DNA from 3 places in the Chryseobacterium lathyri genome. Region 1 is predicted to be linked to each of the others. Evidence: riboswitches for the same ligand, from Rfam matches in the RefSeq annotation. Region 1 holds a riboswitch; each other region holds the start of a gene.
What was found. A riboswitch is a leader RNA that binds a small molecule or an ion and turns the genes downstream of it on or off. The one in region 1 is predicted to bind S-adenosylmethionine.

Region 2: it holds a riboswitch for S-adenosylmethionine, as region 1 does, so the genes downstream of both, LC418_RS04700 (alpha/beta fold hydrolase) here and LC418_RS00480 (TonB-dependent receptor plug domain-containing protein) in region 1, are expected to answer to the same signal.
Region 3: it holds a riboswitch for S-adenosylmethionine, as region 1 does, so the genes downstream of both, LC418_RS03935 (SusC/RagA family TonB-linked outer membrane protein) here and LC418_RS00480 (TonB-dependent receptor plug domain-containing protein) in region 1, are expected to answer to the same signal.

Annotation. Positions count from the first base shown of each region.
Region 1 is NZ_JAHXYG010000001.1:106,076-116,932, reverse strand. Features, by position in the region: gene LC418_RS00500 (thiazole synthase) at 1-25, shown strand, start outside; gene thiH (2-iminoacetate synthase ThiH) at 40-1,158, shown strand; gene LC418_RS00490 (HesA/MoeB/ThiF family protein) at 1,295-2,005, shown strand; gene LC418_RS00485 (outer membrane beta-barrel family protein) at 2,284-4,506, opposite strand; SAM-I-IV-variant riboswitch at 4,628-4,726, shown strand; gene LC418_RS00480 (TonB-dependent receptor plug domain-containing protein) at 5,017-7,761, shown strand; gene LC418_RS00475 (outer membrane beta-barrel family protein) at 7,831-9,957, opposite strand; gene LC418_RS00470 (sensor histidine kinase) at 10,147-10,857, shown strand, end outside.
Region 2 is NZ_JAHXYG010000001.1:1,010,033-1,020,889, forward strand. Features, by position in the region: gene LC418_RS04665 (DUF4129 domain-containing protein) at 1-31, shown strand, start outside; gene LC418_RS04670 (hypothetical protein) at 46-1,203, shown strand; gene LC418_RS04675 (AAA family ATPase) at 1,318-2,349, shown strand; gene LC418_RS04680 (DUF58 domain-containing protein) at 2,449-3,771, shown strand; gene LC418_RS04685 (proline dehydrogenase family protein) at 3,800-4,744, shown strand; gene LC418_RS04690 (OsmC family protein) at 4,819-5,238, shown strand; gene LC418_RS04695 (MGH1-like glycoside hydrolase domain-containing protein) at 5,298-7,913, opposite strand; SAM riboswitch class I at 8,101-8,207, shown strand; gene LC418_RS04700 (alpha/beta fold hydrolase) at 8,265-9,203, shown strand; gene LC418_RS04705 (ACT domain-containing protein) at 9,205-10,743, shown strand; gene LC418_RS04710 (O-succinylhomoserine sulfhydrylase) at 10,836-10,857, shown strand, end outside.
Region 3 is NZ_JAHXYG010000001.1:861,674-872,530, reverse strand. Features, by position in the region: gene LC418_RS03960 (hypothetical protein) at 1-181, shown strand, start outside; gene LC418_RS03955 (hypothetical protein) at 297-956, shown strand; gene LC418_RS03950 (hypothetical protein) at 964-1,437, shown strand; gene LC418_RS03945 (hypothetical protein) at 1,443-2,057, shown strand; gene LC418_RS03940 (RagB/SusD family nutrient uptake outer membrane protein) at 2,118-3,611, opposite strand; gene LC418_RS03935 (SusC/RagA family TonB-linked outer membrane protein) at 3,630-6,560, opposite strand; SAM riboswitch class I at 6,644-6,740, opposite strand; gene LC418_RS03930 (hypothetical protein) at 7,023-8,270, opposite strand; gene LC418_RS03925 (helix-turn-helix domain-containing protein) at 8,857-9,840, shown strand; gene LC418_RS03920 (type II 3-dehydroquinate dehydratase) at 9,882-10,289, shown strand; gene pckA (phosphoenolpyruvate carboxykinase (ATP)) at 10,399-10,857, opposite strand, start outside.

The DNA of each region.
Region 1 (10,857 bases):
TTTGACCTCTTTTTTATTTGAATAAAATAGCAGAAAACAATGAACAGCTTTAAAGATGTTTTTGAACGTTATCATTGGGATGAGGTAAGAATCAGACTCGGAAAAGTAACCCATTCAGATGTTCTGAACAGCCTTCGGAAGAAAAATAAAACCTTAGATGATTTTCTAAATCTGCTTTCTCCCGCCGCCGCACAGGAACTGGAACTGATGGCAAAAATGACCCGCCAGCTGACCCAGAAACGCTTTGGGAAAACCATTCAGCTTTATGCACCGATGTATGTCAGCAACGAATGTCAGAATATATGTACGTATTGTGGTTTCAGTCTGGATAATGATGTAAGGAGGAAAACCCTTTCTGATACTGAGTTGATGATAGAAGCTTCTGTTCTGAAATCTATGGGTGTTAATCACGTTCTATTGGTAAGTGGAGAAGCCAGTAAAACAGTGGGAATTTCTTACTTTTTAAACGCTGTCCGCCTGCTGAGACCTCATTTTGCCAATATCTCGATTGAAGTACAGCCCTTATCAGAACAGGAATATTTCCAGCTTCATCAGGAAGGTGTTTATTCGGTGTTGGTGTATCAGGAAACGTATCATCAGGAGGTTTATAAAGAATACCATCCTAAAGGGAAAAAATCAAACTTCCATTTCCGCTTAGACACCCCGGACAGGATTGGAAGAGCCGGAATTCATAAGATCGGACTTGGTGTGTTGCTTGGGCTTGAAGACTGGCGTGTAGACAGTTTTTTCAATGCTCTTCACATTGATTATCTCCAGAAACAATACTGGAAAAGTCGTTTTTCGGTTTCCTTTCCAAGACTCAGACCTGCAGAAGGAATCATTGAACCCAATTTTATCATGGAAGATAAAGACCTGCTACAGCTGATCTGTGCCTACAGAATATGGAATGAAGACCTGGAAATCTCCATATCTACCAGAGAAAATGAAAAATTTAGGAACAATATCATCTCACTCGGAGCAACAGCCATGAGCGCGGCTTCTAAAACAAATCCGGGAGGTTATGCTGTAGATGTAGAATCTTTGGAACAATTTGAAACCAGCGACGAACGGAGTATGGAAGAAGTAAAAGCCAGCATCAGAAAAGCAGGTTACGATCCAGTGTTGAAAGACTGGGATCCGGCATATAGCGGAATTTAAAAATTAAACCATTAAGAACATTGAAGTCATTAAGTCTAATTAGGAAAAATCAATAGATTTTTTTAATCTTAAAACGGAGCTTATCTTAATATTTCTTAACAGCTTAAAAATCTTAATGGTTCAAAACAATTTTGGAATGAAAAGCGAAGATATTTTTGCAAGATACAGCCGGCAGATATTTATCGAAGAAGTTGGTCTGGATGGGCAACGAAGAATAATGGCTTCCAAAGTCCTTGTCATTGGGGCAGGAGGTTTAGGAAGTCCGGTCATTCAGTACCTCGCCGCTGCCGGAGTCGGAACTTTAGGTGTGGCAGATTTTGATGAGGTGGAACTTCACAACCTGAACCGCCAGATCATTCACAATGAAAATACAGTTGGGATTTTTAAAATTAAAAGTGCAGAAGCCTTTGTCAATACCCTTAATCATCAGGTGAAATTTGAAGGATTTAGTACGAAAATCAACAGTTCAAACGCAGAAGAAATCCTTTCACAGTACGATATTATAGTAGATGGATCCGATAATTTTACCACCAGATATCTGATCAATGATACCTGCGTTAAACTTGGAAAACCGTTGGTGTACGGAAGTATCCTGGGATTTTCAGGACAAACCGCAGTATTCAATTATAAAGGAAGTAAAAACCTTAGGAATTTGTTTCCGGAACCACCTTTTGACGAAAATTTGCCTGACTGTGACAGTCTCGGAGTTTTGGGAGCATTGCCAGGCATTGTAGGGAGTATGATGGCTATGCAGGTTTTAAAGATCATCACAGAACTTCCTGTGCAAGCAAATCAGCTTACCCTTATTGATACTCTGAACTGGAGATTCCAGACCATAGATTTTTAAATTAACCTGGGTTGGGGTTAAGGGGCAGGAAGCTGGAAGAGGGAGGCTGGAAGTTAATAGTTTACCCTTATTAAAAATTTGATGAAGGCATAAAGATTAATAAAGCTTACTGTAGTTCTGTTTTAGGGACAATGTCTTCCCTCTTCTGGCTTCAAACTTCATGACATTCTTAAAAAAGGAATATCCTACCCGGACTCAGGTTAAATTATATTGTTTTAAATAAATGAGGCAGTAAAATTTCTTTACTGCCTCATTTTATGATTTTTAATTCTAAAAAATTACTGTGCCTGCTGCATAACGCCTGTGTCTTCTTTTTTAGTTTGGTTCAGAATATTTGGATCTTCCTTAGCCAGCTTATTCTTGGTAGGAATTTTGTAGTTAATTGAAATTCCAAAGTTTCTCGTATCATACTTACTTCTGATCATTACAGGCTGGCCTTCAGGCGGATTGGAATACACCTGCATCACTTGTCCGTTGAAAATATCATTCGCGAAAACGGAAACGGTAAGACGGTTGTTCATGAACTTTTTCGTCAGTGTAATGTCAAGATTATTATTGAATGGTTTATCCGCTGTAAAATAGAAATATCCGGCCTTAGGCGTCAGGTAACTATAGTTGGCGGTCAGTTTTATGTCTTTTGGTAAAAGCAGCTGGGTCATGATATTAAAGATCCAGAAGCCTTTATTGTTTAAATTATCAATATCGTGTTTCTGGTAACCTGCATACAGATACATAAAGTTAATTTTGTCAGGGTTAAAATTAAACTTCATGATCTCGCTCATCGGCTTGCTGAAAATCATAAACGGGATAGGAAGACCTACATTAAAGTTATGAATTTTCATATTCGAAATATTCACCTGCTTATTGTAAAGGTTCTTCCCGTTTTTCATGATAATCTGTGCTACCTGATCTTTTGCAGAACTTACACTGTACCCAATGAAGGCATAATCAAACGCCGAAACTTTCAATTCATAATTATCAAAGATCGTAGGCTGAAGATCCGGGTTACCGGTAACTTCCGTATTCGGGCTGGCAAAGATTACGTTGTTCGGGTTCAGGGCAGAAATACTTGGCAGAGTAATCTTTTTGTTGTAGTTCGCTGCAATATAGACCTGATTCATCAGGCTATACTGTACGCTTGCATTCGGAAAAAGCTTGAATTTATTGAAAGGTGTTAAATCTCTTTCCAGAACAGCATTATCCTTTATGGTTCTTGTAATCCCGGAAATATCATAATTTTCCGCTCTTGCTCCTAAAGTAAAGTCAAACTTTTTCAGTTTAGCCTGAAATTCAAGGTAGGTAGAAGCCGTCTGCCTTTGGTATTCCAGATTGGTCAGGCCTTTACTTTCCGTATCATAATCCTGTCTCTCATATAAACCTCCCAAACTCACTTTTCCACCATCCAGAAGCTTGATCGGCTGTGAATAATCTACCTTGAAGTTAGCAACCCTCATATCCGATTTATTATCAAGTACATTTTCGCCGCCTACATTAAGGAAAGGTTCTAACGGGGTCGTATCAGTGTAAAAACCTCTCTGGAAGAAATTGTCCTGGGAGAATTTAGATGTAGCCTTAGTATATCCAAACTGGAAGTCCAGCTTTTGAGACTTTTCGCTGAAACGCTTCTGATACGTTACAACAGCTTCCTGCCTCAGGTTGTTGGTATGGGCAACATCGGATGCTTCATAATCGGCTTCCCGGTACTTGACAGGATTAAGGCTGACAGGGATGTCGGCAAGTCCTCTGCTCGCCGTATAGTTATCATTATTGTTGTGATAAATATCGTAGTTCAGCAATAATCTGTCCTGTCCAAGATCAAAAGTCAATCCTGATTTTGCAAAATATCCGCGTCCTATTCTGTCCGTATTGTTGTGAAGAAGAACATCCTGATCGCCATTCAGCATACTTTCGCGATAGTTTTGACCAACATTCAGCTGCCATCCGAAATATTTATTTCTGGCATTCAGATTTAGAGAATTGGTGGTTCTGCTTCTGAATTTATCGTAATTGGTAAACGAATAATTTCCTGAATATGTTGCTGTTAAATACTTATTGGCATTCTTATTCGTAATGATATTCATGATGGCACCTCCTGAGGTAGCCGGATATTCTGCTCCCGGCTGGGTGATCACTTCTATTCTGTCTACCGAGTTGGCAGGCATCCCTTCAAGAAAAGAATTCAGTTCGTTTGAAGTAATATTTAAAGGTCTTCCGTTCAGGTAAACATCCAGGATTTTTCCCTGGTACATCATTCCGGCAATATCTGTGGAAACCAGTCCCGGAAGTTTCTTTATACCTTCCAGAACATTCCCGTTATTAAGCTGTGGCTGTTCAGAAAAGTCAAAAATAGTACGGTCTGCTTTCTGTTCAACGGCTTTTTTAGTTTTGGTAATGACTACGCCTTCAATCTGTTTCTCTTTGTTTGGGGAGGCATTGGTTTTTTCCTGTGAATAGGCAAAAAAAGACGCCAGCAAAGACAGCGTGAATATAGTTTTTCTCATAATGTTTTTTACTACTATCCAGTTAGACGTAAAAAAAGCTCATTTGTTACGGCGAAATTTGCGAAAAGTTAAATTTTTGGGCAATTATTTTTTTTATTCCGAAATAATTATATCTTTGCCAGGTAATTATCAAGAATCTCATAGATGGGATAGCAACCTGCAAAAACAAGCAAGGTGCTGAAATAGATAAGCCGGCATGCCCGGAAAAAATGTTTATTCTCTATTTTCTTCCCATCTTGACATTTTTGTTTTAAAAATAAAATCAATGTTTAAAGACAAGGGAAACCACAAGACCAATTTAAATTTTCGTTTCTCAGATCATGAAGTATCACTTCGTTATTCTGACCTGCTTTCATGCCATACTCACATGTGTACGTGTTGTTGTTTCTAGACTTCTTTAAAAAATAATTCAATCATTCAGGCTTTTGACCGTAACCTTAAAATAAAGGTTGCAGGAAAACTATGGCCTGAAGTCAAACAAACAATCAGTAATAAAAAATAGAAAAGCACATGCATACTTTCAACAAAAAAACAATCATAGCTTCAGCAGCATTCATTTCAGCATTTTATTTTGGACAGTCGGATTCTGCATCATCCAAAAAGATCGATGATGTAGTGATCCTGGGATCGAGAGGAGCCGGAAGATCTCTTACAGAAACTCCGGTTCCGGTAGATATCATCAATATCTCAAAGATCTTAAGACAAAGTCCTGTTAATAATATAAGTCAGGCCCTTAATTACGTGGTGCCCTCTTTCTCTTCTACTTCACATACGGTGAACGACGGAACTGATTTCGTGGATCCCGCTTTGCTAAGAGGACTTGGCCCGGATCAGGTGCTGGTATTGCTTAATGGAAAAAGAAGATACCAGTCTTCGTTGATTAATGTTACATTGACACCGGGAAGAGGCTCGGTGGGAACGGATCTTAATGCGATTCCTGCATTTGCCTTGGATAAAATAGAAGTACTGAGAGACGGTGCTTCTGCCCAATACGGTTCTGATGCCATTGCCGGAGTCGTGAATTTAGGACTTAAAAGACGGCTAGGATTATCGGGACAGGTTTTCCTGGGAGGATATGCTTCACCAGTTGCCAATAATTTTTCCGGAGGAATAGATGGACAGACCATATCTGCAGACCTCAACTATGGAGCGAGAATAGGTGAAAAGGGATTCATTAATGTAACTGGATCCGTGCAATACCGTGATCCATATTCAAGAGCGGGAGAACGTCAGGGACCCATCTTTAATGCTTATAATGCCATTAATTACAGAGCATTGCAGAACGGAGTGGATATCGATGGATTATATAAAAACATTACCAATACTTCCAACACTCAGCAGATCATCAATACAGTCAAGCAATATGCATCACAGGTTGATTATTTTTCGCAGGATTTTAAAAACCAGATATCAGGAGCTAACAGCATTGCAGCATTGCAGGGTTTACTAGGGAAAGACTTTACAAATCAGGAGCTTAGCTACAGAGGATTGGAAAGAAAAGATTTCAGCCTTAGGGCAGGACAGTCCAAGCTGCAGTCTGCACAGCTTTTTTTCAACTCTGAAATTCCGGTTAATGAAGACTGGAAAGTGTATTCCTTTGGAGGATACAGCTACCGTTTGGGAAATGCAGGTGGATTTTACCGTCTTCCGAATACAGAAAGAAACATCAATGCTGTTACCCCGAATGGATACTTGCCGCAAATTGAAGCCAATGTGAATGATTATTCTCTAGCTGGAGGAATCAAAGGAAAATGGAACGGCTGGAATGTGGATCTGAGCAATACTTTTGGTAAAAATGCTTTTAATTTTGGAGTGGTGAACACGTTTAATGCTTCTTTAGGAGAAAATTCTCCAAGAACCTTTGAAGCAGGGGGCTCAGAATTCTTACAAAATACGCTGAATCTTGATTTCTCAAAAAAATATGATGTACTTCATGGCCTGAATGTGGCTTTTGGAGGGGAATACCGTTATGAAAACTATAAAGTAAATGCGGGTAATGAAAACTCCTATGTTTCTTATGATGTTTTTGGACGTGTAGTGACTGCTGCTACCCCTGACAATGAAAAAGTAACTGACTTTTTTGGAGCTGTAAGACCAGCCGGATCACAGGTTTTCCCCGGATTCAGCCCGGATAACGCCGTTTTCGGAAGCCGAAACAGTGTTGCCGCTTATGCTGATGTGGAAATTGAACCTACGGATTGGTGGCTGGTAGAAGGAGCTGTGCGATTTGAAAATTATTCTGACTTTGGTTCTACCTTTAATTATAAGCTGGCAACGAATGTAAGGCTGGCTAAAAACTTTAACTGGAGAGGTGCAGTTTCTACAGGTTTTAGAGCACCATCTCTGGCACAGATCTATTACAGTTCAACCTCTACATTGATCCAGAAAGGAGAAACTACCCAGGTAGGGACTTTTAGAAATAATTCCGAAGCAGCTCAGGCTTTGGGAATTCCCAAACTGAAACAGGAGACGTCACAGTCGTACAGCACAGGAATTACATGGAAGATTCCGGCTTTAAGTCTGGTATTTACGGCAGACGCCTATCTTATAAAAATTAAAGATAGAGTAGTGCTTACCGATTTATTCTACCGTCCGGAAGGAAGTTTTGCGCCGGGTTCAGACCAAGCCGTGCTACAGGGAGCGTTCGATCTTGCAAGAGCCAGTGCTGCGAATTTCTTTGCTAATGCGGTAGATTCCCAGACAAAAGGACTGGATATTACAGTTTCTCAGAATACAAGAATTTCGGAAGGGATATCTCTGGAAAATAACCTGGGACTTAATTTTAATCAGACCAGAAGAGTTGGTGATATTCATGCTTCGCCTAAACTGGTAAGTCAGATCAATAATTATTTCTCTGAGCCGAACAGAGTGTATTTTGAAGAAGCTGTTCCACGTATAAAAGCTACGCTTGCCAATACCCTGAAACTTTCAGCACTTACGGTTTCCCTCAGAAATTCCTATTTTGGAAAAGTGACAGATGCTGATGTGCTGGATGCCAACTTTGACGGAGTTACTGAAAGCAGAGAACACTTTGTTCTGAATGAACGTTTTGTGACCGATCTTTCCGTAGGCTATGACTTCAATAAAAACATTTCGGCAACAATAGGCAGCAATAATATATTTAACATCCTTCCTTCGAAAAGTCCTGATATAAGCTCATTAACAGCCGATAATCAGTTTGTGTATTCCAGGCAGGTTTCTCAGTATGGTATAGGAGGCCGTTTCCTGTTTGCCAGAGTAGAATTTAAATTTTAAAATACATAAAAAGCAAAGCAAAAAACAGAGAAGGAATCTCTGTTTTTTGTTAAATGAGGGCAGAATTTATTATTCTGCTCTTTCTTTTTCTTTAAAATTGACCGTTCTGCTGTTAGATTTGACCTTTTGGTTCCCAAAATTATAAGTAATGCTTACGGTTAGCTTTCTTGCATCCCAGTAATTATCAAAAGATTGTGTATTGTTTGTAAAATAAACACTTCCTCTGTAGCCGCCCTGCCTGAAAATGTCATTCACAGAAAGATTCATCTGCAATGCTTTCTCCATAAGGCTGACTTTGATTCCTGCATTTAATCCGGCACTGCTTTTTGATGTTGAATTGCCACTTTTTGAAGGAAGGGATTGCCAGTAATTCAGGAAAAAGTAGAGGGTTTTTGTTTTATTTAATCTAAAGGTATTGTTTGCAGAATAATAAATTGACTGCCCATTTTTGGGACTTGCATTAAAGTTGGTAATTTGAGTTTCGCTATAGCTGAATGAGGTCGAAATATTGCTTTCCCAGATCTTGAAAAAAGTGTCCGTATAAGTAAGATTAAGCCCATAATTATCCTGATCATAATAGTTTTGGTAGGTGCTGTTCAGGTAAATTCCATCCAGGAAAGTAATCTGGTCAAAATTGTCTGTACTTCTCTGATAATATAGGTTGGCAGAAAATTTATTTTTAAAAATATAATTAAGTTCCAGATTATGATTAAATGAAGGTTGAAGGCTCGGATTTCCGGCATAATAACTAAGTGGATTAGAATACCATCTGAAAGGATCAAGAGCACGGAAATTTGGACGGTTAATTCTTCGGGAATAATTCATGCTGAATTGGTTATTTTTATTGGCTTTATAGGAAATATAAGCTGTGGGAAAAAGTTTTCCGTAATTGTTTTCAGACTGAGATTGGGTGGTCGCAGAAAATCCCGTTGTCTGCGCATACTCGTAACGTAAACCGAATTTTGCAGACCACTTCTCTCCGAAATCTTTACTTGCACTGATATAGGCGGCATAATTTTTTTCATCATAATCAAAAAGATTACTCCTTTTCGGATCAATGATATAATCGCTGTTAACCAGATTAAAATACCCAATATCCGATCTATTGGAAAACTGACTGTATTTAACACCTGTTTCTAACTGTAAGCCTTTTAAATTTAATGTTAAATCTGCCTGCCCTGAATAAATTGTGTAATCTACCGATGAAAGATTTCTTACAATTTGAGTAGAATGATCAGCAAGATCTGTGGTTATAAAATTGACATTTGTATCGGGCGAGTTTCCATAATAATTAGCCCCCAGACTTAATTTGTGTTCACCAAACTTCTGATCAAAATAGAGATTTAGCATTTGCGAATCAGAGGTAGAACGGTGTTTGGATTCTGTGGCTGTTTTTAGTGTAGAAACATCATCAGTAAAGTAATTTTGAAAAGAATGGATATCCATATTAGAATGAGTTCTTGCCATATCATAGATCAGTCCGATAACAGACTTGTCGCTCAATGAATAGTCAAGGCTTACATTGATACCTAACCCATCATTCATATCACGTCTTTGGTCTCTGCTTACAGAGGATTGATTGCTGATAACGGTATAATTCTCGATGGATTGTTTTTCTTCATCATATCCCCGGAACTTTAAAGAAGCTTTTACTTTTTCATTCTGATAATTCAGACCTGCAGTTCCGCCAAAACCTGCAAAAGTTACCTGTTTATAATAATTATTCAGATAACCACTCCATCCGGTATTCTGATTCTTTTTTAAAACAATATTAATGATTCCGCTGTTACCCTGTGCTTCATACTTGGCGGGAGGTGTTGTGATCACTTCAATTTTAGCAATATTTTCAGAACGTAAATTTTTCAGATAGTTCATCAGCTCCGATCCGGAAAGATTTAGCATACGGTCATTCACCATGACAGAAACCCCGCTTTTCCCTGCAATAGACAGAAGACCTTTATCTTCTTCTACTTTTAACATAGGTGTATTGCTTAAAATTTCTGTTCCTGAGCTTCCCTGGGAAACCATAGAATTTTGAACATTATAAACAAGACGGTCAACCTTGCGTTCTATAATTTTTTTATTGCCTTCCAATGATACGGCTTCAATTGTTTTTACTTTTGCTGTATCATTTACGGACTGTGCAGATAATAATGTACAGGATAAGGTGAAGATAAGTATAGGTATTCTTTTCATGTTTATTTTATAATAATTGCTAATAACTTTGTGTTACGTTATAGAGCAAAATTATAGGATAGAAGATCCTCTGGAAATAGAGACTAGATGAATGCTTCATTTTAACGGACCAAACCGGTTTCATCGGGAATTTTTGGTGTTTTGTCGAGAAAGTACCTTATAGTATCCAGTAGAGAATTATATTTGAAAATGAAAAAGCAACAAATTATCTGGCTTCAGGTCCTCTACTGGGCTTTCAACTTTGTAGGCAATGTCATTATGCCGAATTTTTTTTTCCCAGAGCGCAGAGGCTTTGAGTGGAATGTCCTGAATATTACTTATTTTATTACAGAGATTTTAACCTTTTATATTTTATACCTCATCATCATTCCCAAAGTATTTAAGCTGGAGAAGCTTTATTCTGCAGTTTTTGTTTTTCTGCTGGCTATTTTATGTTTTGGATTTGTACGTTATGGGATCGAGGAAATTATTCTTCCACTTACTCTCGGGTTCCGGAATTATAATAAGGATGCGGAACTTTTATTTTATTTAGCAGATAATATATATAATGCCTCTCTAACAGTGTTTATTGGGGGAATCTTATGGATATTAGAAAAATATGGGGTAGCTGAAAATGACAAGAAACAATTAATGATTGAGAAAAAGCAGGCAGAGCTTCAGGCGCTGAAAACGCAGATCAATCCACATTTTATTTTTAATTCTTTGAATAATATCTATTCATTGGTCTATCAAAATTCTGAAAAGGCGTTGCCAGCCATTGAAGAATTAAGCCGATTGTTGAGGTATAGTACAAAAGATTTGGAAAAAGATGTGATCTCTTTGGATAAAGAGATGGGATATATTGATAGTTTAATTGCTTTGGAGAAGCTTAGAATCAAGGAACCTGAATTATTGGTTATG
Region 2 (10,857 bases), 900 kb from region 1:
TAAAGATCAATACCAGACATTTAAGCCATAATTAAACAATTAACCATGAAAAAAACCTTCAAAATATATGCTGTGATATTCATCGTTGTGATGCTTATTCTGGCGTTGCTTGAAGTCAATAAAAAAGAAACAACAGACTGGCGTAAAAATTTTAATATCAACGAAAAGTCACCATTTGGCCTATTTGTTTTTAATAATGAAGCCAAAGATTTGTTTAAAAATAACTTAAGGAAAACAGAAGAAACCCCTTACGATTATTATAACCAAAGAAAAAAAGCCCCACATAATATCATTGTCATAGAAAAAGATCTGGATAAAGAATCCTGGAAGAAAATCCTGGACCAGGTATCAAACGGTTCAGATGCAATGATTTTGATGAGCCGGGTTTCAAAAGATATTTCAGACAGTATTGGCTATCATAGCTCGGATATTTCTTTTGAAGAGGAAAATGTACTGAAGCTTACGGATAAAGAATATCAGAATGATTTTATTAAATTAGATAAATTTCCGTCGGGCAGAGGATTTTCATACATTAAGCCTAAAGTGGAAGTGCTGGGTAAAACAGTGGAAAAAAACAATTCGGACCAGGCAAATTTCATTAAGATAAGCTTTGGAAAAGGAACGATCTATGTGCACAGTGAACCGCTTTTCCTCACCAATTATTATCTTTTAAAACCTGGGAGCCTAAAATATACACAGGATGTTTTTTCGTATCTTCAGGATAGGGAAACCATCTGGTTTGTGGATAACGACACCAAAGTTTCACGTTTCTTCATGAGATTTGTTCTGTCCAATCCTGCATTGAAATATGCCTGGTGGGTCTTTTTAGGAGGGCTCGTACTGTTTATTTTCTTCAATGCAAAAAGAAAGCAGCGGATAGTCCCGGTTTTGGAGCCGCTGAGAAATACTTCAGTAGATTTTGTAAAAAGCATTGGAAATCTTTATCTTCAGGAAGGGAATTTTCATGATATGATGGCTAAAAAAGCCCAGTATTTCCTGAATAAAATAAGGATGGACCTGTTGATTGATACTCAGAATCTGGATGGTGAATTTGCTAAAAAACTTCATTTAAAGACAGGGAAACCAATAGAAATGATTGATGAAGCTATAGACCTGATCAGAAAAGGGCAGGATCCTTATGCAAGTGTCATGAAAGAAGATCTTGTGAGAATGAATAAACTTCTTGATGAAATACTTAAATAAATATAACAATTTAGTAATGTAATAATGTACGGTAGAGTATAGCAGAAATATCAGTCATGATAAAATTGCAGCGTTGTTAAACGGTTACATTGTTATCTTGAAAAAAATATAATTATGGAAAATTTTGAAAACCAGAATGTAGAGAATCAAAATTCTATTAATCTAAATAAAACAGAAGATCAGTTTCAGTCACGAATTGATATGATTGAGCTGCGTGCCAGTTTAGACAAAGTAAAAACTGAAATAGCCAAAGTTATTGTCGGACAGGAAAGTATGGTAGAACATCTTATTGCAGCCCTTTTATCAAACGGACACGTGTTGATTGAAGGTGTTCCCGGGGTGGCAAAGACCATTACAGCCAAGCTTCTGGCAAAAACTATTGATGTGGGCTTCAGCAGAATCCAGTTTACGCCCGATCTTATGCCTTCCGATATTCTGGGAACCTCTGTTTTCAATGTAAAAAACTCTGAATTTGAATTTAAAAAAGGGCCTATCTTTTCCAGTTTTATATTAATTGATGAGATCAACAGATCGCCGGCGAAAACCCAGGCGGCATTGTTCGAGGTGATGGAAGAAAGACAGATTACCATGGACGGAACCCGCTATATTATGGATGAGCCATTCCTGGTAGTGGCCACCCAGAACCCTATAGAGCATGAAGGAACCTACAGGCTTCCCGAAGCACAGCTGGATCGTTTTCTCTTCAAAATCAATGTTGGATATCCAAATCTTGAACAGGAAATCGCCATCATCAGAAACCAGCACGAAAGCAAAAAAGAAGATAAAACCGAAGGCATCAACCGTGTCATTACTGCTGAGCAGCTGAAAAGCTATCAGCACTTGGTAAAAGAGATCATCGTAGAATCTCAGCTTATGGAATATATTGCCAAAATTATAGTCAATACAAGAGAAAACCAGTTCCTGTATCTGGGTGCTTCTCCGAGAGCTTCATTGGCCCTGCTTACCGCTTCCAAATCTTTCGCAGCGCTTAGAGGAAGAGACTTTGTAACTCCTGAAGATATCAAAGAGGCAAGCTATGCGGTATTAAGACATAGAGTAATCGTTTCTCCGGAAAGAGAAATGGAAGGTCTTACCGCAGATGAAATTATACGCCAGATCTTAGAGGGAATAGAGATTCCGAGGTAGATCGTAGGAATTAGGATTTAGGGATTAGGTCTAACAGGTAATTATTTATCACAGTTGATTCCCTAATCCCTAAATCTTATCCCCTAATCCCTTACAAAAATGAAAAACCTATACATCAATACACGATTTTTCTTTTCGCTCATCGGAGTGGGGATAGTGTATGTCCTTGCTTTTTTCTTTCCGGTTCTGATGTGGGCGGCTCATATTCTATTGCTGCTATGCTTTCTTGCGGCAATGGTAGATTATCTTTTACTGTTTAATCAGAAAAATGCCTTGCTTGCCCAAAGAATACTGCCGGAGAAGCTTTCCAACGGAGATGAAAATTTTGTAAAAATCGATATTAAAAATAATTACGGTTTTAAGATCAGTACGAAGATCATTGATGAAATTCCGTTCCAGTTCCAGAAACGGGACTTTTTGATTATAAAAAATATTGAATCAGGTAAGAATACCTATTTCCAGTATAGCCTGGAGCCTAAAGAAAGAGGAGAATACAGTTTCGGAAATCTGAATGTTTATGCTTCTTCACCATTAGGCTTTGTTGCCAGAAGGTTTAATTTCCAGAAAGATGCTATGCTGCCTGCTTACCCGTCTTTTGTTCATCTCAGAAAGTATGAGCTGATGGCGCTGCAGAGCGAATTTATGCTGGGAGGGATCAAAAAGATCAGAAAACTGGGACATACCATGGAATTTGAGCAGATCAAAGAATATGTTCCCGGCGATGATATCAGAACTATCAACTGGAAGGCTACTTCCAAAACCAACCGATTGATGGTCAATCAGTTTCAGGATGAAAAATCACAGCGTATCTTTATCCTGATTGATAAAGGAAGAACGATGAAAATGCCTTTTAATGGATTGAGTCTGCTTGATTACTCCATCAATGCAGCTATGGCTCTTTCCCATATTATCCTGAAGAAAGGCGATCGTGCCGGAATGATGACCTTCTCAAAAAAGACTGAAAATAAAATTGCTGCTGAAAACAAATCCGGACAGCTGAAAAAGATCTCAGAAGCACTGTATAATATTAAAACTGACTTTTTTGAAAGTGATTTTAACCGTCTGTATCAGGATCTAAAATATTCTCTGAACCAGAGAAGCCTTGTGTTGCTTTTTACCAATTTTGAAACCCTTGACGGGTTAAACCGGCAATTGAAATACCTCCGTGGTATTGCTAAAAATCACTTGTTGGTTGTCGTGTTTTTTAAAAATTCAGAACTGCAGACCCTTATTCATAAAAATCCTGAAAGCATGCAGGAAATTTATGACGAGATTATTGCTGAAAAGTTTGAGTTTGAAAAGAAACTGATCATTCAGGAACTTCGGAAATATGGGATCTACACCGTTTATACTCTTCCTGAAAATTTAAATATTGACGTTATCAATAAATATCTTGAGATAAAAGCGAGAGGAATTTTATAAAAACAGTTTAAAGACAAATAAAAAAATAATGGAACTAAAGCCGAGAGAAAGAGCAGGTGCGCTGTTAAAAATAGCAGCATTAAATGAAGGTGCAAAAGAATATATTCTTAATAATCCTGAGCTCTTTAAATTACTGTTGAAAGCAGCTAAAAGATATATCGGAGGTGAGAAGATAGAAGAAGCTATAGCAACTGCTAAAAGAATTAATGAGAAAGGGCTTCCTACTTCACTAGAGTTTATGGGAGAAAGTACCCGTTCAGTGGAAGAATCAGAATCGGTAACTCAACATTTCCTTAATTTGATCAACCAAGTGAAAGAAGAGAACATTGATTCTATCATTTCTTTGGATTTATCACACATTGGGCTTTCCATTGATAAGGATCTGGCTTATAGTAATTTGGTATTACTAGCAGAATCAGCTCACAAAAAGGATATTGAAGTGGTGATCAGCGCAGAAGGAGTTGAAAGAACAGATGATATTATTAATACCTTTTGTAAAATATCTCCTGATTTTTCAAATGTGGGAATTACTCTTCAGGCTTATTTAAACCGTACTCCAAAAGACCTTGAACGAATATTAAATGAAACACAAGGGAAAATAAGAATTGTAAAAGGTGCGTTTGCTGTTCCTCCCGGACATGCTGTAGAGAGAGGAGAACACTTAGATGATCTATATATTAAATATATTGAAACTCTTTTCCTTAAAAATAGAAGATGCTCTATTGCTACGCATCATGATAAAATTCAAAATAGAGTTAAAGAGCTCATTGTAAAGTATGATGTTCCAAAATCTAAGTATGAATTTGAAATGTTACTGGGAATACAGGAAGGCCTATTGGATGAAATCCATAAAGAAGGCTACCCATGCAGACAATATATTGTGTATGGTGATGAATGGTATTTGTACATGTGTAACCGAATTGCGGAAAATCCGGATAATCTTTTTCAGGCTATAGTTGATATCATGTCTTAGCCTGGGGCTTAATGCATAAAGTTTTTTATATTTGAATAAGAATATTGAAAAATACTGAAATATAAATCCGTACAATGAAAATAACACTCAACAGAATAAACGACGACTTTTTATTTGAATGTACCAATTCCCAGGGGAATTCAATTCTTCTGGACAATACCTCACAGCCGGGAGCTAAAGGTGTTTCCCCAATGGAAAGTGTACTTATGGCCGTAGCCGGATGCAGTGGAATAGACGTAGTGGCTATCCTGAAAAAACAGCGTCAGGAAATCACAGGTTTCCAGGCAGAAGTAGAAGGAGAAAGAGTTCCTGTAGAAGATGCAAAGCCATTTAAATCTATCAAAGTAAAATTTCTTTTAGAAGGGAACATAGATCCTAAAAAGGCATTAAAAGCAGCCCAGCTGTCTTTTGAAAAATACTGTTCCGTATCAAAAACTCTGGAACCGAATGTAGAAATCGGATATGAAGTTTTGGTGAACGGAGAGAAAGTTTAAATATTTTTTAATTGACTATATAAATGTAGCGGCCGGCCCAAATGGGCCGGCCGCTACATTTATATAGTCATTCTTGGTTTCATAAGCTTGGCAACTGTTGCCGTCCATCCTGTCTGGTGGGAGGCTCCTACGCCCCGGCCGTTGTCTCCATGGAAATATTCAAAGAAAGTAATATAATCTTTAAAATGTTCATCATAGTTAAACTTGGCATTACCTCCGTTAAAAGGTCTCTGCCCATCTTCATCCTTTAAAAACAGCGAACATAATCTTTTGCTGATATTCTGTGCCACTTCATCCAGGTTTTTCTTCTCACCACTTCCGGTAGGGAATTCTACCTTTAAGCTGTTGCCATAATAAAAATGAAAACGCTGTAAACTTTCCACGATCAGGAAATTGATTGGAAACCAGATAGGTCCTCTCCAGTTACTGTTGCCACCGAACATCCGGCTGTCACTTTCTGCAGGCGTATAATACACTACATTTTCCGTCCCGTGAACTGAGAATACAAACGGATTTTCCTCATATACTTTTGACATAGCGCGGATTCCGTAAGAACTTAAAAATTCGTTCTCATCAAGCATTCTTTTTAAAACCTTTGTCAGTCTGTTCTTACGCAAAATGCTCATCAGGTGCTTTCTTCCCTGTCCTTCCTCATCCCAGTGGGAAACCAGTTTCGTAAGTTCAGGTTTGTTCTTTAATACCCAGTCCATTCTTGCCTGAAAATTAGGCATTTTTTCCAGTAATTTATGATCTACAATTTCCACGGCAAACATCGGGATTAATCCTACGATGCTTCTCAATTTTAAAGAAACACTATCCCCGTTACCAAGCTGCAGCACGTCATAGAAAAAGCCGTCCTCTTCATTCCATAAACCTTCCTTGCCTTCACCCAGATTTTCCATAGCTTCTGCGATATACAGATAATGTTCAAAAAACTTGATGGCCATATCTTCGTATACCTGATAGTACTGAGCAAGCTCCATAGCAATCCGCATCATATTAAGAGCGTACATAGCCATCCAGCTTGTTCCGTCAGCCTGTTCAAGATGTTGCCCATCCTTCAGCTCCATATTACGGTCAAAAGCACCAATGTTATCCAGACCAAGGAATCCGCCGCCAAAAATATTGTTACCGCTTTTATCCTTTCGATTCACCCACCATGTAAAATTCAGAAGAAGTTTCTGGAAAACCTTTTCAAGGAATAAAAGATCAGGTTTGCCATTTTGCTTTTCATCAATCTTAAAAACACGGAAGCATGACCATGCATGTACCGGTGGATTTACGTCGCTCAGGTTCCATTCATAAGCAGGAAGCTGCCCATTCGGATGCATATACCATTCCTTTGTTAAAAGCAGAAGCTGCCCTTTGGCAAACTCTCCGTCGATGATAGAAAAAGGAACACAGTGAAAGGCAAGATCCCACGTTGCATACCAAGGGTATTCCCATTTATCAGGCATGGAAATGATATCCTTATTGTGAAGATGGTTCCATTCTGTATTTCTAACATATTCATTGAAGTTTCTGGGAGCTTCGTAGTTTGGATCGCCCTTCAGCCACTTTCCTACATTATAATGATAGAACTGTTTGTTCCAAAGAAGCCCTGCAAATGCCTGCCGCTGAACATTCCTTTCATCTTCATTCGTCGTTTCGCTCTGAATCTCATTGTAGAACTCATCCGTCTCGGCAATTCTGGTATTGAAGATCTCATCAAATTGATCAAAAGGTTCATCTGTTTCATCGGGACATAGCCTGAAATCAAAAATTTTGGACTGTCCTGCTCCAATCATTTCATCAATAATAAAAGATGCTTTGGTACCCCTTTTTTCAGGATTTACCGTATTACTTCCATAAATGATATGATCATTTATTCCATCTTTAAAATAGGTGTTTCCCGGATAAGGAGCTCCATATAATTTTGGGGTATTGGTTTCATTTTCACAGAAAGCACTTTTAGCCGCAAGATTTCTTGAATAGAGTTTTTTAATCGAAATGCTGTCATGGTTAATATCAATACATCCGTCATAGGAAGCATTCATTTGGCCCTTATATGTATTGTAACCCCATTTCCAGTTATTTCGGAACCAGGCAGTTGGAGCTATAACGATGGGAGCATCCTGCCGGCTTCTGTTGTGAACTGTTACTCTTGCAAGAATATCATTGTGGTCTCCCTTACAATATTCAATGAAAATATCGAAATATTCATCGTTATTAAAAATTCCCGTATCAAATATCTCATATTCAGGTTCCTTTTTGCTTCTCCTGCCATTTTCAGCAACAAGATCATCGTAAGGAAATGCATTGATCGGATATTTATACACCATTTTCATATAGCTGTGGGTAGGTGTATTATCTAAGTAATAAAAGAGTTCTTTGATATCCTCTCCGTGATTACCCTGAGGATTGCTTAAGCCAAAAAAGCGCTCTTTTACAATTTTATCTTTTTTGTTCCAAAAGGAAAAGGCAAAACAGAAAATCTGCTTTACATCGGAGATTCCAGCGATCCCTTCTTCGCCCCATCGGTAGGCATAACTTTCTGCATTATTATGGTTGGCGTAATGCCAGGCATTTCCGTTCGGGCTGTAGTCTTCGCGTACATTTCCCCATTGCCGGTTGCTGACGTATGGACCCCAGTTTTTCCATTTAGAATCTTGTAATCTTTCTTTTTCAACAGTCATATTTCATCACTTTTCAAGTACGAAGTTAGTTTTTTTGAAAAATAATTCCAATTCCTTCCGCCTGAAGAATTATTAACATAGCCTTGAAACACTTATTATTACACGGTTTTTTAATATTAAATATTTTTTCTTTTAAAATTTAAAAGAAAAGACTTATCTTTGCCGAGCGTTCATTCAAATATTGAAAATGTTATCAAGAAAGGTTGAGGGATTAGACCCTATGAAACCTTAGCAACCCTTTGTGCAAGCAGAGAAGGTGCTACGTTCTACCAATTTATTTTGGACAGATAACTTACTGAAGTTCTTTTCAGCCATTCCTGTGGCATTTTCAATTGTATTAAAATAATAGAATTGAAAACAGAACTAAACTATATTAATCTTTCGTATCGAACCCATTCCCAGAAGGAATACCATATCCCGTTGACTTATCAGATCTTCGGGAAAGACCTGTTTACAGCACCTGTTATATTGGTAAATCATGCTTTAACCGGAAATTCAAATGTTTCCGGTGAAAAAGGATGGTGGAAAAAGCTGATCGGTGAAAATCAGGTTATTGATACGACTCAATATACCGTTCTGTGTTTCAATATTCCCGGAAACGGATATGATCATTTTTTAATTGACGAATACGAAGACTTCACGCCTTCAGATATTGCAGAAATATTTCTGAAAGGGCTTGAAGCTTTACATATCAAAAATCTGTATGCCATTATCGGAGGTTCACTCGGAGGAGGGATTGCGTGGGAAATGCTTGCCAAGCAACCACAGTTGGCGGAGATCTTTATTCCTATTGCCTGCGATTTTAAAACGCACGACTGGCTTCATGCGCAGTGTCTGGTTCAGAAATTTTTACTGAACGGAAATGATGAGCCCCTGCAGAAAGCAAGAATTCATGCTATGCTGTGTTACAGAACACCTCAGTCCTTAAATGACAGATTTCAAAATAGATACGATCAAAAAAATCAGCGGTTAGAGTCCGAAGATTGGTTGGTTTATCACGGAAATTCATTAAACGAAAGGTTTAGTTTAAAATCCTATAAACTGATGAATCACTTGCTGATGAATATGAACACTGAAGAAGAGCAGTTAACAAAAATCAGCGCCCGAATGCACTTAATTGCAGTAGACACAGATTTATTTTTCCCCGCTTCAGAAATTCGAATGTGCTTTGAGCAGCTGAAAGAGAAAAAGAAAGAGGTTTTCTATCATGAAATACAGTCAATTCACGGGCATGATGCCTTCCTAATGGAATACGAACAATTAAATACTATCATAAAAAATATTTTGTAGAATGAGAAATGCTAACGAAATAAAGTTTTTAAAGAACAGATCAATCATCAAATTTGAAGGAGAAGATTTCCTGGGCGAAATCGGGATCGACGGAAGAATTTTTAAAGCGCTTACTTTGGCGCGCATCAGTGTAGGAGTGATCTCCCAACAGGCTATTGAAAACGGAATATCTATTCTGGTAAATGAGGCCGATGCAGAAAAAGCAGTGACTTGCCTGATCGATGAGTTTGAAGCAGAAAGGAAATCAGGAAAGGTTTCACAGATTTACAGCATCAATAATGTTTCCGTACTTGGGTTTGTGGCGGAAGATTTCAATAAAGTACTTGCAGAATTAGCCAGAAATAATGTCTTTCCACTTCTTCTCAACCAGGTTGCGGCCGAAAAGAGAGTGAATATTGTCGTTACCTCTTCCCAGGATGAGAAAACGAAGAATATCATTGAATCCGAAATTTTCAAAAAGCCTAAAACCGTTCACTTGGCAATCATTGGTCACGGAAATGTAGGGAAGACTTTAATAGAGCAGGTTTTACAGTCTTCTGAAGAAATCAAAAGACGTAAAAAAATAGATCTTAAAGTGGTTGCAGTAGCCAATTCAAGAAAAATTGCATTCAATAAAAAAGGTTTTAATACAAACTGGAATGATGAGATTTTAACAGCAGAACATCCATCAAATGTTGAGGAATTAATCAACTTCTCAAAGGAAAACCAGCTGGAAAACCTGATCGTGGTAGATAATACGGCAAGCAAAGATTTTGTGAAAAATTACCATGCACTGGCTGAAAATGGCTTTGACCTGGTTTCATCCAACAAAATTTTCAATACTCTTCCAATAGAAGAATACCGTAAACTAAGATATACGTTGAGCAAAAATAACAGACGTTATCTCTATGAAACCAATGTAGGAGCAGGCCTTCCATTGATTGATACCATAAAACTATTACACCTTTCAGGAGAAAATATTACAAGAATAAAAGGAGTATTCTCAGGATCGTTGAGCTATATTTTTAATAATTTCTCTGTGAGAAACGATAAATTCTCAACCATTATTGGAGAGGCGATGGAAAAAGGATATACAGAACCTGATCCGCGTGAAGACCTTTCCGGAAATGATGTCGCAAGGAAACTTCTGATTCTGGCCAGGGAATTAGATTTGATCAATGAATTCCAGGATATCAATATTCAAAATTTAATTCCTGAAAACCTTTTGTCCGTAGATAAAAATGAATTTATCTCAAGACTGGATGAACTGGATGAAGAATATCGGAAAATTAAAGAGGGCCAGGAGCCAGGACATGTGCTTCGTTATGTGGGCGATCTTCATGGCGATCTTCAGAAAGATAAAGGTCAGCTTGATGTGAAATTGGTTTCTGTACCGGGTACCTCTGCATTAGGTCAGCTGAAAGGTTCAGATTCTATTTTTGAGATCTATACAGAAAGCTATGGCGAAAACCCAATCGTGATCATGGGAGCCGGAGCCGGGGCCCAAGTAACAGCAAGAGGAGTTTTCGGAGATATTTTAAGAGTAAGTGAAACGAAATAATAATTTAATATAACAATTTAACAATGTACTAATTTACCAATGATCTCATTGTTACATTGTTAAACTGATACATTGCTACATTTTAAAACTATATGGAAAATTTTGAAACATCAG
Region 3 (10,857 bases), 760 kb from region 1:
TGGACTTGGATATTTTTGGATTACAGCGATATCTAGCGCCATTATTGGAGCAGCAATAAGCGTAGGCATGTATGCCCTTCAGACAACATTAAATAATAATTGGTCCTGGGGTGGCTTTGCAAAATCTATTCTAATGGGAACTGTTACGGGCCGTTTCAGCTGGAGCTGGAGAAATATTTAGTACCGGAGGGTTCTGGGCTACGATTGGAAATGGAGCCCTAGCTGGGGGTGGAAGCGGAGGTATTGTTTCATTAATTAATGGTGATAACTTTTTAAATGGAGTTTTAAAAGGAGCTGTGATTGGTGGTGCAGTAGCTGCTGTGAGTTACACTGTAGGGTATTTTGCTAGTGGAGGGAATAAGGCTAGAATAACAATGGCTGATAACTCTACGACTTCAACTTATAAATATGACCCAACTATTGGAAGTGATACTATGCAAAATAATATAAATAAAACTCGAAAAAATTTTTATTATGATGATTACGGAGTTGGGGACGAAACTTCTGGAGATGCAGCATGGACAGATGGGACTATGAATCCTGGAAATGACACCCATGTTTTAGCATATACTACAAAAGCAAATTATTTTACAGGTAAATCCAATATAGTATATTCTCCTTTAGCTGCTCAAAAACCCCAATTACTAGCCGAAACAATGATACATGAGACGGGACATGCACTTTCGAATAAATTAAGGTTACTTAATGAAAGTATTGATTGGGAAAAAGAATTTGGACTAAAAAATAGATACACAGAAATGTTAGATACTACAGAAGAATTCGCAGTATACAAACTAGAGCATATTAGTAGAACAATAAATAACTACCCCATTGATGATTTTATACCTCAGTTTCGATTAGATAAAATGTTTAAACTCTTAGATTTTGCCAGACAAAACTTAATAGAAACAGCCTATAAGAAGCTTATGTCAGTTTTTCAACGTTCAATGAAATAATTATCTTATGAAAAATTATATATACTTAATAATTTTATTTAATGCTTTTCAAGCTTGTACAGCTCAGAGCAAAGTAAAAAAAGACTTTATATATCATACCGCAGATTATGACTTAGGAGCTATTCAGGAAGAACGTGTTTACAACAGCTCAACTGGAATATATGAATACAAGAAATACTCTAAAAATAATTTAGAGAAAAATATAAAATTATATATAAGATTTACACGAGAAGATTTAGAAACCATTTACAAATTATATGCTTCTTCAAAGTCAGCAATGAGTGATTGTTATTTTGAGAATTATGTAATTGTACATAAATCAACGCTAACATTCAATTCAGAGAAGGATAATTTCAATAAAATAGAATGCGATAATAATGGTAATTCTATTTTTACTAAAATTGAAAATAAGATTGAAAGTCATATTACTTCTTCTGAAACCTATAAAACGAATTTTTACTGGGAGTTTTATAAAAAATAAAAATCATGATAAAACTTAGATGGAAAGATGACACAGCATTAAAGTTGAGGTTTCTGCTATTAACTATTATTTACTTCTTTTTAGGCTGTAAAAAACCAGAACATAGCAGTATAAATAGACAGCAATCAAATAAACCTGTTGAACAAAAATTCATTCCAAAGCATGGAAAACTATACTTTGATTATGATGTGATAGATCATTATCATATTAGTATTGATGAAAATGCAGTTATGATTTTAGATAGTAGTCAGAATCGCTCAAAAAAAGATCAGTTAAAACTTGACATACTTATTAACAAGACTCCCAAGGATATAAATGATACGGAGTTTATAAAAAGTCTGGAAAAAATTGGTTTCAAAAAATCAGTAATAAAAACTCAAAACTTAAAAAAAATCAATGAAATATTTATTGAAAAGACTGTAAGTGAAAATATTGAATATGCATGTGTTCCTATTTATCGGGATATTTTGATTTTCAAAAAACAAAAAGCAATTATTGGGATAGCAAAAATATGCTTTGATTGTCATCAAAAACATATCGTCGGAACCAATGCAAATACAGAAAATTTTGGACAAGATGGTGACTATCCAAAACTCCTTCAAGTTATTAATACCAATTAGTTTAATAGAAAAGCCGTAATGTTTGAACATTACGGCTTTTAAAAAATCAAATCTAAACAACTACAAATTCGGATTATTCTCAATCTCCTTCTGCGGAATACTGAACAGATAATACCTACTGTTCGGTGCAAAGGCAGTCTGATCCGGAAAATTAAAGACAGAATGTCCTCTACCATTCACCGTTTTTACCGTTCCGTCCGGAGTGATAACCTGTACTTTTATCGGTTGGCCACTGGCATCTACATAAGGCTTTCGCACCACTGTCCCCTGCGTTCTGATAATATCTGAAAGAGAGAATCCTTCCCCGAAAAGTTCTTTTCTTCTTTCAATCAGGATTTCTTTTACTACATCATTCTGGGCAAGAGTTCCAGTGTAAGGATTGGCATTTCTAGTTGTTTTCAATTCATTTAAAACTGTAACGGCATTGGTAATATTTCCGTTTCTTGCCTCTGCTTCAGCTTCGATCAGGTACATTTCTGCAGCTCTCATCAGTACAATATCTGCGATAAGACCTGTTTTAAATTTAAACTTGGAATATCTCAAAAGACCTTCCCTGCCCGGCAGACCATCCCACTGAAACAGCTGGGATCTGATATCATTGGTATCAAATAAATTTTTGAAAAACGGATCTGCCATAAAACTGTAGTAATAACTTCCCGAAGAAGACACATCCAGATAGTGGAAAGCATAGCTTGCCCCTGACTGTTCCTGAGTCTGTCCATGTCCCCAGATCCATTCACCATTGCTGATGTCATTGAAACCCTCCTTATATTTTTCAGCTGTCATTAGCGGATAACCTGTTCTGGCAACCTTTGCAGCCGCAACCGCTTTACTCCACTCTCCGGTATTCAGATAAGTTCTTGCTAAAAGCCCGTTTACCACAGCTTTGTTGATCTTATCTTTATTATTTCTGGTATAATTGGCTAATAAATTATCTGCTTCCGTAAGATCGCTTTTAATCAGGGTATAAATTTCCTCCAGACTTGCTCTCTTCTTCGGAACTGAACCGATTGTTGAAGGCTCTGTGTAGATAGGTGCTGTAAGGGCTGTTTTGTCTTTTAAATAGCTGAACTGGTAAAAGCTGGCCAGATTCAGATAACAGAAGGCCCGCAATGCTTTAGCCTGTCCCTTTACCTGGTTCTTTTTCTCCTGGCTCCCTTCGGTCTGGTCAATACGGGTAATCACATTATTCATATTATTTATGGTTGAATATAATGTCGACCATATGAACTGTGGTCTCGAAGCTGTATTGTTGATCATTTCCGTAAAAGCATAGGCAGACGGAAACCCATATTTATTGGTCAAAACCGCCACATCACTTCCCATGGCATCACTTGTCCTCAAGACTGTTGAGTAACCGATATTGGCATAAGTGGGCCCGTCATCATTCAGTTTTGCCCAGGCACCATTGATTACCGTTTCTGCGCTTTCGGCCGTTTTGAAAACCTCTGCACCGTTAGCCTGATCTGTAGGAGCCGTTTCCAGTTCGTTTTCACAGCTTGTCAGTGACCATGCTGCGATCAGGGCAAAAGATATATATTTTAATTGTTTCATTGCTTCAATTTTAATAGGTTAAAGAGTCGCCTGAAGACCGAAAGTTATCGTTCTCATGGCAGGATATCTGTAATAGGTTGTTCCATCCAGTGCCTGTTCCGGGTCCATTCCTTTATGCTTGTAAAAAGTCAAAAGGTTTTCTGCCTGAACATAGATTCTGAATTTTTTCAGTCCTAATTTTTCAAAATAATCAGAAGGAAGTGTATAGCCCAGGCTCACATTTTTAAGTCTGGCATAGGTTCCGGAATATAAGAATCTTGAAGAAGTGGAAGTCCAGTTATTCGTTGTTGTACTTAACGCAGGAACATCGGTATTGGGATTTTCCGGAGTCCATCTGTTCAGCATTTCTGCACTCCATGCACGTCCCCCGGCGCTTCCGTTAGACATTAATGATGTATAATCCGTATCAAGGATTTTCCCTCCAATGCTGAATGTAAGCAATCCTGAAAGATCAAAGTTTTTATAAGCAATACTCGTGGTAATTCCTCCCATTACTTTAGGCAACGCGGATCCCTGTACTGTTTTGGTTGCTTTTGCATATTCGGAAGTGGTGCCGTCCACTGTATTTCCATTCGCATCCTGGTAAATGTATCTCCATAGAGGCTTTCCGTTGGAAGGATCTACTCCCATCCATTCAGGAATAAAGAAATCATAAATAGAACCACCTACTTCAAGACGTTTGGTTCCTGTAATGACAGATCCTTTAGGAAGCTTTGTTATTTTATTGGTCAGAGTACTTAGGTTAACATCCACATTCCATTGGAAATTATCATTTTTAACCGGTGTTGTGAAAAGTGAAAATTCGAAACCTGTGTTCTGTATTGTTCCTACATTAAAAGGAAAATCACTGATTCCCAGAGATGGGGCAACCGGCATATTAAACAAAAGGTCCTGGCTCTTACGTTTAAAATATTCTATATTCCCTTTCACCCTGTTATTAAGAACGGCAAATTCAAGACCTACGTTTAAATTAAGATTGGTTTCCCATTTCACATCATTGGTCTGTACTTTTTCCAGAACAGTCCCCGGCTCACCAAGGTTATTATAAAATTTATACAATTCCTGATAAGCATAGTAAAGGGAGGATCCGTTAGGTCTTCTTAATTTATCATTCCCCTGGCCGCCATAACTTGCTCGCAGTGTCAACTGGTTGAATATATTTAAATCCTTGATAAAATTTTCATTTGAAACTTTCCATGAACCTCCAACTGACCAGAATTTCCCCCATCGGTTATCTGCAAAGAACCTTGAAGAGCCGTCCGCCCTTCCAGATACTGATAAAAAGTAAGTATTGTTGAAATCATATTCTGCTCTTCCCAGGAAACTCAACAACGAAAACTTGTCGCTGTTTCCACTGAAGCTTCCCAATAAAGCAGCTGCATCAGGTTCATAATAATAAGGAAGCGAAAACTGGCTTCTGGAACCGGATATCGTCTGGTAATCATATTTGTAAAATTCCTGCCCTCCCAAAACATTAAGATGATGTTTGCCGAACTTTTTATCGAAAGTCAGAATATTACTGGTTGTATAAGATAATGTTCTACTGTTTGATTTCGTTACAGAGCCACCGATCTCACTGCCTTCTCCGATAAGAGGATTTGAATAGTAATGACCATTATAATTCACCAAATCAACAGAAAAGCTGGTTTTAAATTTCAGTTCCGGAAGGAAAGTAAAATCTAAAAATCCTTTTCCTGAGAAATTGTCTTCTTTATTCTCGTTCTTGTCCAGAGGCAGTGTTGCCGCTGCATTTTGATTCTGCAATGCACTTGTAGGCCGGTATTTCCCGAAATCATAAATTCTATTTCCTCCAGCATCCAACACATAGCTTCCATCTGCATTTCTTTCATAATACGGATAGAAAGACGGAATTACCCTTGCCGCATTAATGATATTGTCTGTTCTCGAATCTGAAGACGGCGGCGCATTCTGAATACTGTTGGTATAGCTTAAATTAGCACCTGCATTCAGCCATTTCTTTACTTCAGAATTGATTTTTAACCTTGTGGAAAATTTTTGAAATCCAGATTCTATAGCAATTCCTTTATCATCAAGATATCCTAATGAAAAGAAATAATTGCTTTTCTCGCTGCCTCCACTGATATCAAAATCCACCTGGCTTCTGGAAGCTGTTCTTTGAAGAATATCTCTCCAGTCATCATTCCACAATGCTTTTGCTCCGGGAACAAGCTTTCCATCAGTACCTACAGGGTTGGGAAAACCGGCTCCGTAAGGATTGATTCCCAAAGCAGTTGTCAGGTTATCACTCGCCATCTGTGCTGCCTGCTGAGAAGTAATCTGTCCCGATTTATACCCGTTTCTCAATGCTTCCCAATACAGCTGAAAATATTGATCCGTGCTTACCTGCTTATAATCCTTTACCGCTCTGCTGGAAAATCCCTGACTGATATTAAAATTGATTCTTGATTCTCCTTTCTTACCAGATTTTGTTGTGATGATAATAATCCCGTTAGCTCCTCTTGAACCATATAATGAACTTGCCGTTGCATCTTTCAAAACACTGATGGATTCAATATCATTGGGGCTGATGGAATTGATGTTTCCATCAAAAGGAATTCCGTCTACCACATACAACGGATCACTTGAAGCACTTATGGAGCCAACCCCTCTTATTCTCACAGAAGCAGTAGAACCCGGCTGTCCTGAGGCACTTACTGCCTGAATTCCCGGAACCTGCCCCTCCAGCGCTTTTGTAATATTGGTAACCGGTCTGTTATTGATTTTATCACTGGATATGGTAGCTACTGAACCGGTATAACTTGTTCTTTTAGCCTTACCATAAGCAATGACAACCACTTCATCGATTTCCTTTTCGTTAACCGTATCCTTTTTAGTTTGGGTCTGAGCCTGTATGCCCATTATTCCTAAGAAAAATACAGCAACAGGTGGAATCCAAACTTTAGAATTAATTAAATTCTTACTAATCATAATCAATTTTATTTATCATATATTAAAAACTTGCCCTTTGCAGAAAAGACAGCAAAGGGCATCGCTCAATACGATAAACCATGTGCTTATTTTTCCTTTATAGGCTGAATGTAACACCTTGCTCAGGGCAGGTTGTTAAGATTTCACAGGGTCAGTTCCCTCCATCTTTCTTTATAAGCCGATCGAAATATGTTTGCAAATCTAAAAACAATTAGTCTACAAAACAAGTAGACTTTAAATTTTATTATGAAATATTTCCAAAAATCAACTTAATTTTTATTTAAAAACCCAATAAACAAGCACTTACAAATATTACATAATTGTTAAATATGAGAAATATCATTAATAATAATTGAATTGATATTTTATCCGATGCGTATCCGGAATATAAAAATGACGCTGGCAGTGGCAGCGTCATTTTTTATTTTGAAATCAAATTTTAGATTTTACTTTTAAATCAAATTAATACAGCCTCTGGATGGATACAAAAACTTCCAACGTATTATCTAAATTATTGGAATCCGTAGTAGTATTCCCATTACCTGCACTGGTAAAAGATTTATTATCTATACGCAGTGCATAATAGACTCTATACCATTTGTTATCCGCAGTAGTAATGTCAAAAGTTACTGTTTCGTTTCTACCATAGGTAAGATAAACTCCATCATCAAACTGGGCATAATTATTTGGAAAGACCAATAGATTGCCCCCATGGGAGTCACCGGTATGGGTCGATACTTCAGAAACCCATACTTTTGCGTTGGCCGCCGTGATATTATAGAGACGGGGATCAAAATTCGTACTCGCCCCACTGGAATCAAATGCATTGGGAGAAGTAATGAAAGCATCAACTCTAAAAGTATTGTTGATTATAGGAAGATCATTAAGAAACTGGCTTAAAAGAAATGAGGCTGTTTTACGCGGAATTGAAGAATGGTAATATACCAGCTCCCCAGGAGCAATCACTGCTCCTGCCCCCACTGTTGCACTACAGCTCTGTCCTCCGATATTTATGGCAAAAGTGGTAAGTGTAGGACTGGAAACAGTAGGCACACCCGATACCGTATAGCTAAGAATTCCCGATCCTACATTGAAATTCCCTGCAGCTAATGTTGCAGTAAGCCCATTTACAGGCCCTACAGTCTGCGCAGGATAAACGCCACCGTTTCCTCCGGTATAAGGAACAGTCATTGTCCCTGTATAAGGTGTTCCGGCAGTATAGGTTCCCGGTGAAAGCGTAACTCCGTTACAGGTAATAGCACCTAATGTTCCGGGAGCAAGAGAGCCATTGTTAAATGTTCTCCATTCCGTACCGTTCCAGAATACATAGCCTACATAACCAAGCCCTCCGGTTCCTAAATTATACACAAGCAGTCCTGCAGCCGGTGAAGGTATTGTAACCTGATCAGTCTGAGAGGTCAATGCTGCCTTCGGTCCCAGAAGTCCTTTTTTACTTCCAACCGCAAGCCCATCCACATTAATGTCCAGAATTGCAGATGCATCAGGTACTGTAGTGCCAACTCCTATACTTCCGGATGATGTCACCGTAAAATCATTGGATTGCTGTACAGCCGTTGGGGACCCAGTTGCATTATTATCTTTTGAGCCGTCCACATGGAAAGTTCCTTGTGGATTTGCAGTATTAATCCCAACCTGAGAATAAAATAAACCCGAAATAATCATTAAAAATACCGATAGTTTTTTTTTCATTTTGAATTGTTTTTAATTAAAAAGTTGACAAATGATTTTTGGGAGCTCTGTTTCAAGCATTATCATTTGAGTTTTATACGAATATTATGGTTTCAAGGACATATGGGCGGAGGCTCCATACAGAAGTACGGTCAAGGAAAAATGAGAGAATAAGATTTTCAAAAAAACAGTTCCTCTTTTCCATAAGAGAATTTTCCTACAATACCTTTTTATAGACATCAAATATACATTTGCCCGTTTCTCAAATCCTGAAGTGACTGTTATCTCTAAGGTGTATACGGTTTCCTTTATATTTTTTTCAATACTTTTGTTCCCGGCAGAACCAACATCTTTCCCATCCTGTGCAAAAAGAAATCCTGCCAGCATCAAAATACAGGGTAATTTTTTTAATAAAACATAGGAATTCATCTGATTCATCTTCGGGTACAATTCTATCGCAAAATTATCCTGATTATTAAATCAAAAAATAAAACGATAAATCACAATCTTGAAAATGATTTAAATTTTATATACCTTTGAAAACCAAAATACTAACACAATGAATTACCAGAATTCATTAACTTATTTTATTTAATACAAATTTCAGATGCCAGAAGTAAATACAACGAATGAACAGATAGAAAAGTTAAAGCATATATTGATGGATAGATATGCTATTCTTATGATGTTTGTTTTAGGATTGTATGCCGTTATTTTCACATTCTTTATTTATGACAAAATGATGTCCTGGTATTTAATTGGAGGACTATTTTTTTTCGCCTACAGCTATTCACTGATAAGGAGAAAATATTCTATAGCCCAGATCGTGCATTTATATTTCATATCTGCCCCTATTTACAATTTCTACATTATGCTCGCCTTCTGGAATAATTCGGTGGCAAGCTTCTGCTGGCTCTTACCCATTCCTCTGGGTGCCTATATCTTTTTCTCAAAAAAAGAAGTGCTTGCCTATATTGCTTATACCTTGGTATTAATTATCACCGGATATATTGCCGCCAATAATCTAAGCTTCACATTTCCGGAGCATACGCAGAAAGAAGTGATGCTTACGGATACAATTCTCTTTATTTCGAATATTCTAGTGGTCTCATTATTAATTTATTATAAAGATAAAATCAGGAAACTGGAAATATTGTCTCAGTTTAAAGCCGGAGGAATTCAAAAGGAAAAAGTACAGAGTATTGAACCCTCATGGGACGACGTTGACGGAGAAAGTATGGAAAATTTGTTTGAAAAAATAGAAATTACCATGACCAGGGATAAACTTTTTAAAGATGAAAAGTTCAATCTATCTAAATTAAGTGTAGCATTAGATGTCAATAGCACCTATATTTCCAAAGCCATACGCTACAAAGGCTATTCTAATTTTAATACTTACCTCAATATCTATAGAATCAACTATGTAAAAAAACTGTTTACAGAGATTGATTTTCAAAAAACCACTTTAATGTATATTTATACAGAAGCCGGTTTTTCTAATCAATCTACCTTTAACCGAGTTTTTAAACAGATAGAAGGAATCACTCCCTCAGAATATTTTCAGAAAAATCTGAAAAATAATCGTGAATAGTACTCTGTAGAAAATTATTTATCTTTGATTAAATTTTTTAAATGAAAATCCTTATCCTTAACGGCCCGAACCTTAATTTACTGGGAACAAGAGAACCTGAAATCTATGGAAATATTTCTATGGAGGATTATTTGGAAAAATTAAAAACTGAATTTCCATCTCATGAATTAAGCTATTATCAGTCCAACATTGAAGGAGAGATTATCAACAGGTTACAGGAAGATGACTTTGATGCTTTGGTAATTAATCCCGGAGCCTATACTCATTATTCGTATGCTATCTCGGATTGCCTGAAAAACATCAGAAAACCGAAAATAGAGGTTCATATCAGTAATATTTACAAAAGAGAGGAATTCCGTCAGAAATCTGTTACGGCAGCTAATACGGATGCAGTATTGTCCGGCTTTGGAATGGACGGGTACAGACTGGCGATTTTAAGCTTGAAATAATAAACAGAATTGCAATGTTTTTGGATAAGATGCTTCGGCTCCGCTCAGCATGACATTTCTGATATCATTAAAATAAAAAGCCTCATCGGGTGATGAGGCTTTTGCTGTATTAAGTAGTCTGCTGCTGAAGCTGTGGTCCTGAAGCAATTAACTTCTTCCCTTCTTCAGTATCGCAGTACTGTTCAAAGTTTTTGATATATCTTGTCGCAAGATCTCTTGCTTTTTCTTCCCATTCCGCAGCAGTGCTGTATGTTTCTCTAGGATCCAGGATACCTTCAGAAACATTTGGAAGCTGTGTAGGAATTTCAAGGTTCATAATCGGAACCTGAGTTTTAGGAGCATTTTCAATAGAACCGTCAATGATTGCATCAATGATTGCTCTGGTATCTTTAAGAGAAATTCTCTTTCCAGTTCCATTCCATCCCGTATTTACCAGATAAGCTTTAGCTCCGTGCTCCTTCATTTTTCCGATCAATGTTTTAGAATACATGGTTGGGTGAAGGGTAAGGAAAGCTTCTCCGAAAGCAGGAGAGAAAGATGGTTCCGGTTCAGTAATTCCTCTTTCTGT